DNA from 4 places in the Streptomyces sp. NPDC005784 genome. Region 1 is predicted to be linked to each of the others. Evidence: riboswitches for the same ligand, from Rfam matches in the RefSeq annotation. Region 1 holds a riboswitch; each other region holds the start of a gene.

Region 1 (2,871 bases):
GCGGCGTGCGCGACGGCGAGCGAGACGCCGAGGATGGCGTTGGCGCCGAGCGAGCCCTTGTTGTCGGTGGCGTCCAGGTCGAACATCGCCTGGTCGATCAGGCGCTGCTCGGTGGCGTCGTAACCGACGAGCTCCGGGCCGATCTGCTCGATGACGGCGAGGACGGCCTTCTCGACACCCTTGCCCTGGTAGCGGTTGGGGTCGCCGTCGCGAAGCTCGATGGCCTCGAACGCTCCGGTGGAGGCGCCGGACGGAACGGCGGCACGACCCGTGCTGCCGTCGTCGAGGCCGACCTCGACCTCGACCGTGGGGTTGCCTCGGGAGTCCAGGATTTCCCGGGCTACGACGACGTCGATGGACGGCACGAGCATCTCCTTCTGGGATGTGACGCGGGTATGCGGGGCTTGGCAGCCCCGCGGGATGAGCCTATCCGGCTCAGGGGGATCGGCCAGCCGATCGACCACCCCTTGAGCAGAAGTGAGAGTACATATTGTTCCTGAACGGAACAAAAAAAGAAATGAAAAACCCCGCTCCGGTGCATGCGGGGGAACAAGCACCGGAGCGGGGAGCCCGTGGGGACGGGGGCCCTCACCAGGCCTTCGGCACGAAGGCCTGGCCTGCGAGGGAACTGCTGTTCAGCTGGGGCGATGCTGCGCACGGCCGGGACCACGGTCGCCCTCCGCCGAAGGCGACCCCGTCGGGCCGGCGTGCGGCCGCGCTCAGCCGAGGTGCAGCTGCTGACCCGGGTAGATGAAGTCGGCGTCGGCGACGATGTCCTTGTTCAGCTTGAACAGCTTCTGCCAACCGCCCTTGACGTGCTTCTTCTCAGCGATCGAGCTGAGGGTGTCACCCTTGACGACCTTGTACTCGCCGTCACCCTTCTTGACCTTCTTGCCGGTCGGGGTGGTGACGGTCTTCTGGGCGGCGGGGCGCTCCGCGGAACGCGAGGCGGGCTGCTCCGTCGTACGGGTGGCGGGGGCGCTCTGCGAGCCGCTCGACGAGGAGGAGCCGGAGGAGGTCGACGGGGCCGAGGCGCCACCGCCGTACGCGGCGCTCGACAGGCCGGTGCCACAGGTCGGCCAGGCACCCTTGCCCTGGGCGGCGAGGACCTTCTCACCGATGGTGATCTGCTGCGACTTCGAGGCCTGGTCGGCGGTCGAGGCGTACGCGGTGCCGCCGTACGCGGCCCAGGTCGAGGACGAGAACTGCAGACCGCCGTAGTAGCCGTTGCCGGTGTTGATCGACCAGTTGCCGCCGGCCTCGCACTGGGCGACGGCGTCCCACTCGGACGCGGTGGCGGCGGAGGCGTTGCCGGCGGCCATCAGCGGAGCGGCGATGGCGACACCGGTGACACCGGCGAGTGCGGCGACGCGGGTGGCCTTGTTCGGGCGGCGGTGCTTGCCCTTGCTGGAAAACAGCATGGAGTGATCCCCTCACCGACGCCTGCGAGGTGAGCTGTCGGGTTCGGGCCGGTTGAGTTGCCCGGCCGCGGGCCTTCCGCCCTGTCTCCAGGACGTCCGGCACGCGACTTAACCCCAAGCCGTTCCCGGGTGTCTCTCAACTCCCGGACGCGGCGCTTACCTTGGGTCCCCCGCTCCTGCCTACGGCGCATGACGCGACGACTGTTCCCGTACGGCCGCTGGCAGGATTCGGCGTTGTGACCGTCGGGGCCCGCTGTGGCGAGCGGTCACGACCGTAAGCAGTCGATCGGCGGAATATCAAAGACGATCAGGGCTTCTGAGACCCATCTCTCAGTTGCACCAAACCGGACATTCCACAGCGAACCGTGACGTGAACTCCCGCTAGTTCTGCACCGTTTCGGCAGTGTCCGCAATGCTTCGACCGGGGACGATGAGCCCGGGACCGTCGTCGGCCGCCGCGCCGTACGAGGCGGACAGGTCGCCCGATCCACCCTCGAGGCCGAGGACGTCGGAAACGTTCCAGAGATTCGTACCGAAGTCCGCGACGTACGAGTTGTCAGCGGTGTCGCTCGGGGCGCTCGAGGCATGCCGCCCCGTGGCGCTGTCAGCGGGGCTGCCCTTCGCGTTCTCCGCGGCGTCTCCGCCACGATGCCGCCCGGTGCCGGCGCTCGCGGCGTCGGAGGCGCTCGAAGAGGCGCCCTTCTGTCTCGACTTGCCGGACTCGTCACTCTTGTCGGTCGCCCGAGCCGAGGCGCTGGGGCTCGGCGAGGCGTCGGACTTCGCGGCACCGCCGGTCGCGCTCGAGGAGTCACCCGAATCGGTTGAACCAGTCAGGCCAGACAAAGGGGACGAGCTGGGCGAAGTAGACAAACCGGAGGAGCTGTATGAACCCTCGTCACTCCCGGCACTCGACGAGCCGTCGGCCACGCCCGTGTCGACCTGGACCCCGGCCGAGCCCTTGCTGAGCCCGGAGAGCGGTCCACAGGTCGGCCAGGCCGCGAGGCCCTGGTCGTCGAGCAGCTTCTCGGCGACGGCTATCTGCTGCGAGCGGCTGGCCTGGTCGGCGCTCGGGGCGTACTCGAGACCGCCGTACGCCTCCCAGTCCTCCTGGTCGAGCTGGAGCCCGCCGTAGTACCCGTTGCCCTGGTCGGCGCTCCACGCGCCACCGCTCTCGCACTGCGCCACCCGGTCCCAGGTGGTCCCGTCGGCCGCGCTCGCACCCGACGCGGCGAGCAACGGGATGACGATGGCCGATCCGGTCACTCCCGCGGCGACGATGAGGGCCGGGGCTTGACGAGGGCGACGGTGACGGCCGTTCCCGGAGAGCATGCGGAAGCCTTTCGCGTGACAGCGGGGGAACACCGCGGCTCCGGCGAAGCAAGAAGCGGAGCCGCTGCGTTGATGGGTGAACGTAGCCGGACTCGATCACTTGTCACAAGTCGATGCAGTA
Region 2 (2,871 bases), on a different contig from region 1:
CCGAACGCACCAGCACGGGGTACCAGACGTCGGACCCGTATTCGAAGCTGCTCAGTGAGCGGATCGTGTTCCTCGGGACGCCGATCGACGACACCTCGGCGAACGATGTGACGGCGCAGTTCATGTACCTCGAACACCAGGCGCCCGAGCAGGACATCTCGCTCTACGTCAACTCCCCGGGCGGCTCCTTCAGCGCGATGACCGCGATCTACGACACGATGCAGTTCGTCACCTGCGACGTCGAGACCATCTGCCTCGGCCAGGCGGCGTCGGCCGCGGCCGTCCTGCTGGCCGGCGGCACTCGGGGCAAGCGACTCGCCCTCCCGGGAGCCCGCGTCCTCCTCCACCAGCCGTCGGTGCCGGAGCCGATCCAGGGGCAGACGAGCGATCTGGTCATCCAGGCCGAGGAGTTGGTGCGCACCCGCGAGATCCTCGAGGAGATGCTCGTACGGCACACGGGACAGAGCCCGGAGCAGGTCGCCGCGGACATCGAGCGGGACAAGATCCTCGACGCTCCGGCGGCGCTGGCCTACGGGCTGATCGACCGGATCGTCCCGAGCCGCCGGGCCTCGCGCGAGACGCCCGGCGCGAGGTGAACGGCCGATGATCCCGGACCTCCCCCCGCTGCCCGCGCTGACCCGTGCCGAGGCCGAGCTGATCGACCGCTACCTCGACGTGGTCGACCTGGTCGGCCGTATCAACCCGTCCCGTCCCGGGGACACCTATCGCGGCCTGAGGGCGGCTCAGGCACTGGTCGGCAAAGCGGCGGCCCTGCGGGACGCTCTCACCCTGATGCACCAGCGGGGCGAGAGCGAGGTGCAAGCCCCGACACTGGCCCAGGCCCTGCGGGTTCTCGACGGAGAGCGGCGGGCGGCCCGGGTCACCGTGCCGCCCGGGTCCGGCAGTTGACGGAACCACACCCGGGAGCCGGTACGCGCCGCACCTCCGCGGTGTCCGGCCCGGGACTCAAACGGACCGGATGGTGTACCCCCCGATGGCGTAGTGAACGATCCTTTCTGCGACCCCTCCAAGTTGCGCAACACGCGGACCAGAAAGGCGGGATGACACCCTTCACCGCAGGTGCGGGCCTCGTCGATGTCTCCAACACCCCCTCGAACAGAGGGGTGTCCACCCGAACGGGTGAGTGGTGAGTAAGCCCACAAAACGCCGGTTCCGCTCGGTTTTTCCGACACTCATGAGTGAAGATCCCTTCCGACGACAAGCCCCCGCCACAACGGCGGGGCGGTCCGGGCGGACGCCGAGTCCTGCCGCCGCCCGGATGACCGGTCGACAGATGTGCATCGGCAGGAGTGGAGGACCCAGCTAGACGGGTCGCCGGAACAGTTCCGGACGGTCCTTGGGGTGAAGCCGCAGCTGCGGCCGGGCAACTTCGCCAGCCCGAATCCGACAGGTCATCCTTCACAGGCGGCTGACGAAGGGTTGCGCATGACTGCGCTCAATCGTGTCCCGTCGCTGTGGACCCGGGCCGGTACGGCCTCGGCGCTCACTCTTGCCGCCGTGGGCGGCAGCCTCGTGGTCCCCGGCGTCGCACCCGACGCCGAGGCGGCCACGCCTGCGACGAGGGCACTCCAGGTCGCCGCGTCCAAGCACGGCTCCCCGTACCAGTGGGGCGCCACGGGACCGCACCGCTTCGACTGCTCCGGGCTCACGCTCTACTCGTACAAGAAGGCAGGCAAGAAGCTGCCCCGTACGGCCGCGGCGCAGTACAACAAGACGCACCATGTCTCGGCCTCGCACCGCAAGGCCGGTGACCTCGTGTTCTTCCACTCGGGCCGGAACGTGTACCACGTCGGCATCTACGCCGGGAAGGGAAAGATCTGGCACTCCCCGAAGACCGGGGAAGTGGTGAAGCTCGAGAAGATCTGGACCAGAAGCGTCTGGTACGGCAGGGTCAGCTGACCCTGTCCCCCGGGGCGGCGGCGCGTGACGCGTGCCGCCGCCCCCGGGGACACGCAGCGCGTGAATCGTGTGCAACACGGGCCGGAGTGGTTACTCGTTCCCCATGACCCCCGACCCGGCCCACACGTCCCGGAACGAGACGTCCGCGCGAAGCGACCCGTCCCCGGACGAGCGGACGTCCGGCCGCGACGAGACACCCCTCGAACGGGCGGACCGCAATTTCGCCGAACTGCTCCAGGAACTGCGCGTCACCCAGACGGGGGTGCAGATCCTCTTCGCCTTTCTGCTGACGCTCGCCTTCACCCAGCGTTTCCCCGCTCTGGACACCGTGCAGCGCGCGACCTACGTGGTCACGCTGTTGCTGGCGGTACTGGCCGCCGCCCTTTTCACGGCCCCCGCCGCACTGCACCGGTCGCTGTTCCAGCGGAACGCCAAACCCACCATCGTGCGGGTCTCCTCACGGCTGGCCACCATCGGCCTGTACGTGCTGACGCTGGCGTTCGCCGGTTCGGTGCTGCTCGTCGTGGACGTGACGCTGGGGCGCGCCGCGGGCATCGCGGCAGGGGCGGGCACCCTGGCCGTCTGTCTGGCGCTGTGGGGGCTGCTGCCCCGGCTCGTGCAGCGCCGTCTCAGCTCCTCAGAGGCTCCAGCAGCAGGACGACGCCCAGAACGGTGAGGGCGCCGCCCATGACCGCCTCCACGGCGCGTGCGGCACGCGGCCCGCGCAGCCATCGTCCGAGCCGGTCCACCAGCAGCGCGACGGCCGGGAACCACACCAGGGCGAGAACGACCACGATCAGCGCCAGCAGCAGCGTCCGCGGCATCGCGGGGCTGCCCGCGGGCACGAACTGCGGCAGGAGGCTGAGGAAGGTGATGGGCGCCTTCGGGTTGAGCGCGTTGGTGACGAAGCCCTGCCGCAACGGACGCGCACCCGTGCCCGCCGCCTCGACC
Region 3 (2,871 bases), on a different contig from region 1:
TCGGTGAGCCGGCCGCCGCGCTCGTAGACACCCGCGACGATGTCGTCACGGATCGCCGTGCATACCGAGTGCGCCGGAATACGCATGACCGACCTCCGCTTTAATCCCCGCGAAACGCCATCGATTGACGCTTGTTCAGTGACTCTATTGCAGGAAGCCTGAATTTCCGATGGCGGGCCTGAATCCATGGATATTTTTTGGACAGAGGGCCTCCGGAAACGATGATGCCCCGGCTCGTTGAGCCGGGGCATCAAAAGCGGCGAAGAAGCCGCGAAGCGGTCGTCAGACGTTGACTCCGTGCGAGCGCAGGTACGCGACCGGGTCGATGTCCGAGCCGTACTCCGCGGTCGTACGGGCCTCGAAGTGAAGGTGCGGTCCGGTGGTGTTGCCGGTGTCCCCTGAGAGGCCGATCTGCTGCCCCGGAGTGACCGTCTGCCCCTCGGACACACCGATGGACGACAGGTGGCCGTACATGGTGTACGTGCCGTCAAGCATCTTGATCACTACTTGATTGCCGTAGGCGCCGCCCCAGCCGGTGGTGACGACGGTGCCGGAGCCCACGGCGTGGACCGAGGTGCCGTACGCGGCGTGGAAGTCGACGCCGGTGTGGCTGCCCGAGGACCAGAGACTGCTGCTGGCCTGGTAGCCGGTGGAGATGTACGAACCGGTGATCGGGATGACGAACATGTTCAGGCGCTTGCGCTCGGCCTCACGGGCGGCGCGCTCCTTGGCCTCGCGGGACTTCGCGGCCTGCTCCGCGGCGTGCTTGCGCGCGGTCTGCTCGGCCTGTTTCCGCGCGGCGGCCTCGTCGGCGGCGCGCTGCTGCGCGAAGGCCTGGGCGTCGATCTGGTCGGCGACCGAGTCGCCGAGGGTGACGGCCTGGGTCAGCCCGGTCTGCTCGACGGAGGCTTCCGCGGCGAACGCGGGGGCGGCCAGGGTTCCGATCACACCGGTGGTGGTGAGCGCCGCGACCCCGACGGCGGCCGTGGTGGTGCTGTGCACCCGGCTCGGACGACGATGCTTGCCGGTGCCACAGGAGAACGCCATGTAGGGGCTGATCCTTTCCTTCCCTCTCGCCTACCGGGTTAGCTGACGGGTTCGGAGCAGGAAGGTCTCCTACGGACCCCCTCCGGGGAGGGCGTCCGATTCACCCCAGGGACTACGTGGGTCCCCGGCTCCCCTGACTCGCGCCATAGGGGGACTCGGCGATGACTGTCCGGTGCCGCGGGCGCGGCGCAGTGCGTGACGAACAGCCGGACCGACGCTAAACGGGGTGTCATTCGAACAACAAACGGATCACGATTTTTGTAACGTATCCCACAGGGCACAAGGGCAACTCCCGCACGAATAGGGACATCTTGGGGGCCACGTGCGGGAAAAGGAGAGCCCTGACGACTCTTCAGTCACCAGGGCCCTCCTCGGGTCGCGCGGGCTCTACTCGGCGGCCACCACGCTGACTTCACCGATTCCGAGGGCCTTGACCGGCTCCTCGATCGTCGCCGCGTCGCCCACCAGCACGGTCACCAGACGGTCCATCGGGAAGGCGCTCACCGCAGCCGCGGTGGCCTCCACCGTGCCGGTGGCGGCCAGTTGCTGATAGAGCGTCGCCTGATAGTCGTCCGGCAGGTACTGCTCGACCTGGTCCGCGAGCGTGCTCGCGACGGCTGCCGCCGTCTCGAACTTGAGGGGCGCGACACCCACCAGGTTCTGCACCGCGACGTCGCGCTCCGTGTCGGTCAGCCCCTCGGCCGCGAGGGTGCGCAGCACCTTCCACAGGTCGTCGAGCGCCGGACCGGTGTTCGGCGTGTCCACCGAGCCGCTGATGGCGAGCATCGCGACACCCGTGCCGTCCGGCGCGGCGCGCAGGACCTGGCCGAACGCCCGTACGCCGTAGGTGTAGCCCTTCTCCTCGCGCAGGACGCGGTCGAGGCGTGAGGTGAGGGTGCCGCCGAGGCAGTAGGTGCCGAGCACCTGGGCGGGCCACACGCGATCGTGCCGGTCGGCGCCGACCCGGCCGATGAGCAACTGCGTCTGGACGGCGCCGGGGCGGTCGACGATGATCACGCGGCCCGTGTCGTCTGCGCTCACCGGCGGCACGGGACGCGGCTCGGCGGACGAACCGGTCCAGGAGCCCAGCGTGTCGCCGAGCAGCTCGTCGAGGTCGACACCGGTCAGGTCACCGACGACGACGGCGGTGGCCGTCGCGGGGCGCACGTGCTTGTCGTAGAAGGCGCGTACGGCCGCGGAGTCGATCTTCTGGACGGTCTCCTCGGTGCCCTGGCGCGGGCGCGACATGCGCGCGCTCGCCGGGAACAGCTCCTTGGAGAGCTCCTTGGCCGCACGACGGGCGGGATTGGCCGTCTCGTGCGGGATCTCGTCCAGCCGGTTGCGCACCAGCCGCTCGACCTCGCTGTCCGCGAACGCGGGGGCCCGCAGCGCGTCGGCGAGCAGGCCCAGCGCCTTGGTCAGGCGCGAGACCGGCACTTCGAGGGACAGGCGTACGCCGGGGTGGTCGGCGTGCGCGTCGAGCGTGGCGCCGCAGCGCTCCAGTTCGGCGGCGAAGTCCTCGGCCGAGTGCTTGTCGGTGCCCTCGGAGAAGGCGCGCGCCATGATCGTGGCGATGCCGTCCAGACCCGCGGGTTCGGCCTCCAGCGGCGCGGCGAGGATGACCTCGACGGCGACGACCTGCTGGCCGGGGCGATGGCAGCGCAGCACGGTCAGACCGTTGTCCAGGGTGCCGCGCTCGGGGGCGGGAAACGCCCACGGCTTGGGCCGGCCGGCCTGGGGCTGCGGGTGGAAGTCCATGGTGGCGAGCTCGGTCACTTCGCCGCCTCCTCGTCGGTCTCGTCGGCGGAGTCAGCCGCGTCGGTG
Region 4 (2,871 bases), on a different contig from region 1:
CGCTCCGACTGCATATTCACTCATCGCCACTGACCTGGACGGAACGCTGCTGCGCGGCGACGACACACTCTCCGACCGGTCCCGGGCCGCGTTGGCGAAGGTGATCCAGGCGGGTGCCCAGCATCTCGTGGTGACGGGCCGCCCCGCACCGCGCGTGCGACCGCTCCTCGATGAACTCGGCGGTGAGGGACTGGCGGTGTGCGGGCAGGGGGCGCAGCTGTACGACGCCGGGGCGGACCGCATGCTGTGGTCGGTGACCCTGGACAGGGAACTGGCGGAGACGGCGCTCGGCAAGATCGAGGCGGAGGTCGGGCTGCTGTACGCGGCGGTCGACCAGGACGGCGTGGACGGCCTGACGCTCATCGAGCCGGGGTATGTGATGCCGCATCCGACCCTGCCGGCGGTGCGGGTGCCACGTCGGGACGACCTCTGGACGGAGCCGATCAGCAAGGTGTTGCTACGTCACCCGTCCATGTCCGACGACGAGTTGGCGTCCGCTGCGCGGGGAGTGGTCGGTTCACTGGCGACGGTCACCATGTCCGGGCCCGGCACCGTCGAACTCCAGCCATGTGGGGTGACCAAGGCGACGGGACTTGCTCTCGCGGCCGCGCACCTCGGTCTCACCCCGGCCGCGACGCTCGCCTTCGGCGACATGCCCAACGACATCCCGATGTTCGACTGGGCCGCCCGCGGTGTGGCGATGGCCAACGCCCACCCGGAACTGAAGGCGGTGGCCGACGAGGTCACCCTGTCGAACGAGGACGACGGAATCGCGGTGGTCCTGGAGCGCCTCTTCGGCTTCTAGCAGTGGCAACGCACCCGTCGGCGGCACCGAGAAGGTGCCGCCGACGGGTGCGGTCGAAGCCGAGGGTGTGATCAGTAGGCGCCGTTGACGTTGTCGATGGAGCCGTAGGTCTTGGCCGCGTAGTTGCAGGCGGCGGTGATGTTCGCGACCGGGTCGTAGATGTTCATCGACGTTCCGGCGACGTGGAAGGCCTGGAACGTGGGGTCGATGACCTGGAGCAGGCCCTTGGAGGGGATGCCCGCGGCGGCGTTGGAGTCCCAGTTGTTGATGGCGTTGGGGTTGCCGGAGGACTCGCGCATCACGTTGCGGTAGATGCCGTCGTAGCTGCCCGGTATGCCCGCCTTGGCCATGACGTCCAGGGACTGCTTGATCCAGCCGTCGAGGTTGTTGGCGTAGGTCTTGACGGAGGCCTGGGTGGCGGTGGCCACCTTGGACTTGGCGACGGCCGGGGTCGCGTTCGCCGTCGTGCGCACGACCGTCGACTTCAGCTTCTTCGTGCCCACGGTCAGCTTCAGGCCCGGACGGATCAGGGCCGGGTTGCCGCCGATGACCGCGCGGTTCGCCGCGTACAGCTTCTTCCAGCCACCGCTCTCGGGGTGCTTCTGAGCCACCTTGGACAGGGTGTCGCCCGCGACCACCTTGTAGGTGATGAGCTGCACGTTGGGGATCACCGCGGTGTGGGCGGCCTTCGTGAGCTGGGGGGCCTGCGCCGGGGTCGCGGCGTGGGCGCCGGTCGCGCTCACGAGCGGGAGGGCGAGGGCGATGCCGCCCGTTCCCGCGGCGATCATGCCCCGGGTGATGACGTTGGTCTTCGTGCGGCGGTGCTTGCCTCGTACGGGCATGACGAATTTCCTCTCCGACGCCTGCGAGGTGAGCTGTCGGGTTCGGGCGGGAGATGCCCGGCCGCGTTTTGGGCGCGGCTTCACCCCTAGCCGGTCCGGTGCGTCCGGATCGGCGGCTTACCTGTGGTTCCCCCGCTCCTGCCGTGCGTGGGTGGGTGGGTTTCCGGGCGGCGGCAGGATTTGGCGATCCGCCCGGGATCGACGAGAACGTATGCGAGAGCACATGTCCGGAACAAGGCCAGATTTGGCTGCGAAGATCGCTTTCACCTGGTTAGGGCACGGGGAAAAAGTCCGATTGCACCGGAATTGGATCCTCAACTTGCCTTTGGCAAAGGGGTTGGTCGGGAGGGGGCGCGAGGTGGTGCCGCGGCTCGCTGGTGACCCAATTCACGAGACCAAGGGTCATCAAGGCGGCATGCAAGGCAATTCGGGCATTGCGCTTCCGATGGCAGGGGGACGTCGGCCCCCGAAGGGCGCCGAGCGGCCCCTCGCGCAGCGAGATTTGTGGCGCGGGACACGTGGGGGAGCGCGGCCCGTACGGGGCCGCCGGAGCGCCGACCGGGCGCGGGCCCAGCCCGTCGGACGCGGGCCGAGCCGAGCGGACGCGAGCCGAGCCGGGCCATTCGGAGCGGGCTGCGGCGAGCGCGGGCCGAGTCCGGTGGTGGCGGATCGAGTCCCGGCGAACAGGGCGAAGTGCGTTCCGTGGCACCGGTGTTCGGCGTGCAGGCGGTGTCGCGGCCCACCCGGACCAGCGCGGACCGGCGCGGGCGTGCGCGTGTGCGGGGAGCCCGTGCGGGGGCCGAGCGAGGGTGAACTCCCGTCCCTGTAAGCCCTGTCGGCCAGGCCTTGTCGGCCAGGTGTCGGCCAGGTGTCGGCCAGGCCTTGTCGGTCAGGCTCTATCAGCCGGAGGTGCGCGGGATTCTCTTCTCCCAGGTTCGGTGGAAGACGACCTCGTCGCCGTCCCTGCAGACGAGCTCGTCGGTCGTGATGAAGTCCCCCGCGTCGCAGGTGATGGCGGAGACCGTCTCGACGCGGGCGTCCCACGGCAGGTCCGGGCGGTGCAGGCGGATCGACCAGGTCGAGCGGGCGCGGGCGGACAGCGGGTCCGACTCGTCGATCGTGTACGTCTCCCGCGCCTCCTCCGTGCATTCGAGGCCGTCGGGGTACACGCGGGTGCCGCCGTGGCCCGGGTCCACCTCCAGGCGCCAGGTGCCCGCGGCCACG

What was found. Region 1 has a riboswitch for cyclic di-AMP ahead of ACFYR3_RS17745 (transglycosylase family protein). Riboswitches for the same ligand answer to the same signal wherever they lie in the genome.
Positions count from the first base shown of each region.
Region 2: it holds a riboswitch for cyclic di-AMP, as region 1 does, so the genes downstream of both, ACFYR3_RS33410 (C40 family peptidase) here and ACFYR3_RS17745 (transglycosylase family protein) in region 1, are expected to answer to the same signal.
Region 3: it holds a riboswitch for cyclic di-AMP, as region 1 does, so the genes downstream of both, ACFYR3_RS37405 (peptidoglycan DD-metalloendopeptidase family protein) here and ACFYR3_RS17745 (transglycosylase family protein) in region 1, are expected to answer to the same signal.
Region 4: it holds a riboswitch for cyclic di-AMP, as region 1 does, so the genes downstream of both, ACFYR3_RS20160 (LysM peptidoglycan-binding domain-containing protein) here and ACFYR3_RS17745 (transglycosylase family protein) in region 1, are expected to answer to the same signal.

Region 1 covers NZ_JBIAIQ010000009.1:177,397-180,267, reverse strand. The annotation lists gene eno (phosphopyruvate hydratase) at 1-371, opposite strand, end outside; gene ACFYR3_RS17745 (transglycosylase family protein) at 720-1,421, opposite strand; cyclic di-AMP (ydaO/yuaA leader) riboswitch at 1,426-1,619, opposite strand; gene ACFYR3_RS17740 (transglycosylase family protein) at 1,803-2,684, opposite strand.
Region 2 covers NZ_JBIAIQ010000029.1:74,694-77,564, forward strand. The annotation lists gene ACFYR3_RS33400 (ATP-dependent Clp protease proteolytic subunit) at 1-596, shown strand, start outside; gene ACFYR3_RS33405 (hypothetical protein) at 604-909, shown strand; cyclic di-AMP (ydaO/yuaA leader) riboswitch at 1,257-1,443, shown strand; gene ACFYR3_RS33410 (C40 family peptidase) at 1,447-1,920, shown strand; gene ACFYR3_RS33415 (DUF6328 family protein) at 2,024-2,596, shown strand; partial or broken gene ACFYR3_RS33420 (LysE family translocator) at 2,550-2,871, opposite strand, start outside.
Region 3 covers NZ_JBIAIQ010000039.1:22,538-25,408, reverse strand. The annotation lists gene ACFYR3_RS37410 (GntR family transcriptional regulator) at 1-86, opposite strand, end outside; gene ACFYR3_RS37405 (peptidoglycan DD-metalloendopeptidase family protein) at 283-1,047, opposite strand; cyclic di-AMP (ydaO/yuaA leader) riboswitch at 1,060-1,218, opposite strand; gene ACFYR3_RS37400 (pitrilysin family protein) at 1,435-2,823, opposite strand; gene ACFYR3_RS37395 (M16 family metallopeptidase) at 2,820-2,871, opposite strand, start outside.
Region 4 covers NZ_JBIAIQ010000011.1:175,533-178,403, forward strand. The annotation lists gene ACFYR3_RS20155 (HAD family hydrolase) at 1-805, shown strand, start outside; gene ACFYR3_RS20160 (LysM peptidoglycan-binding domain-containing protein) at 877-1,647, opposite strand; cyclic di-AMP (ydaO/yuaA leader) riboswitch at 1,651-1,811, opposite strand; gene ACFYR3_RS20165 (CocE/NonD family hydrolase) at 2,547-2,871, opposite strand, start outside.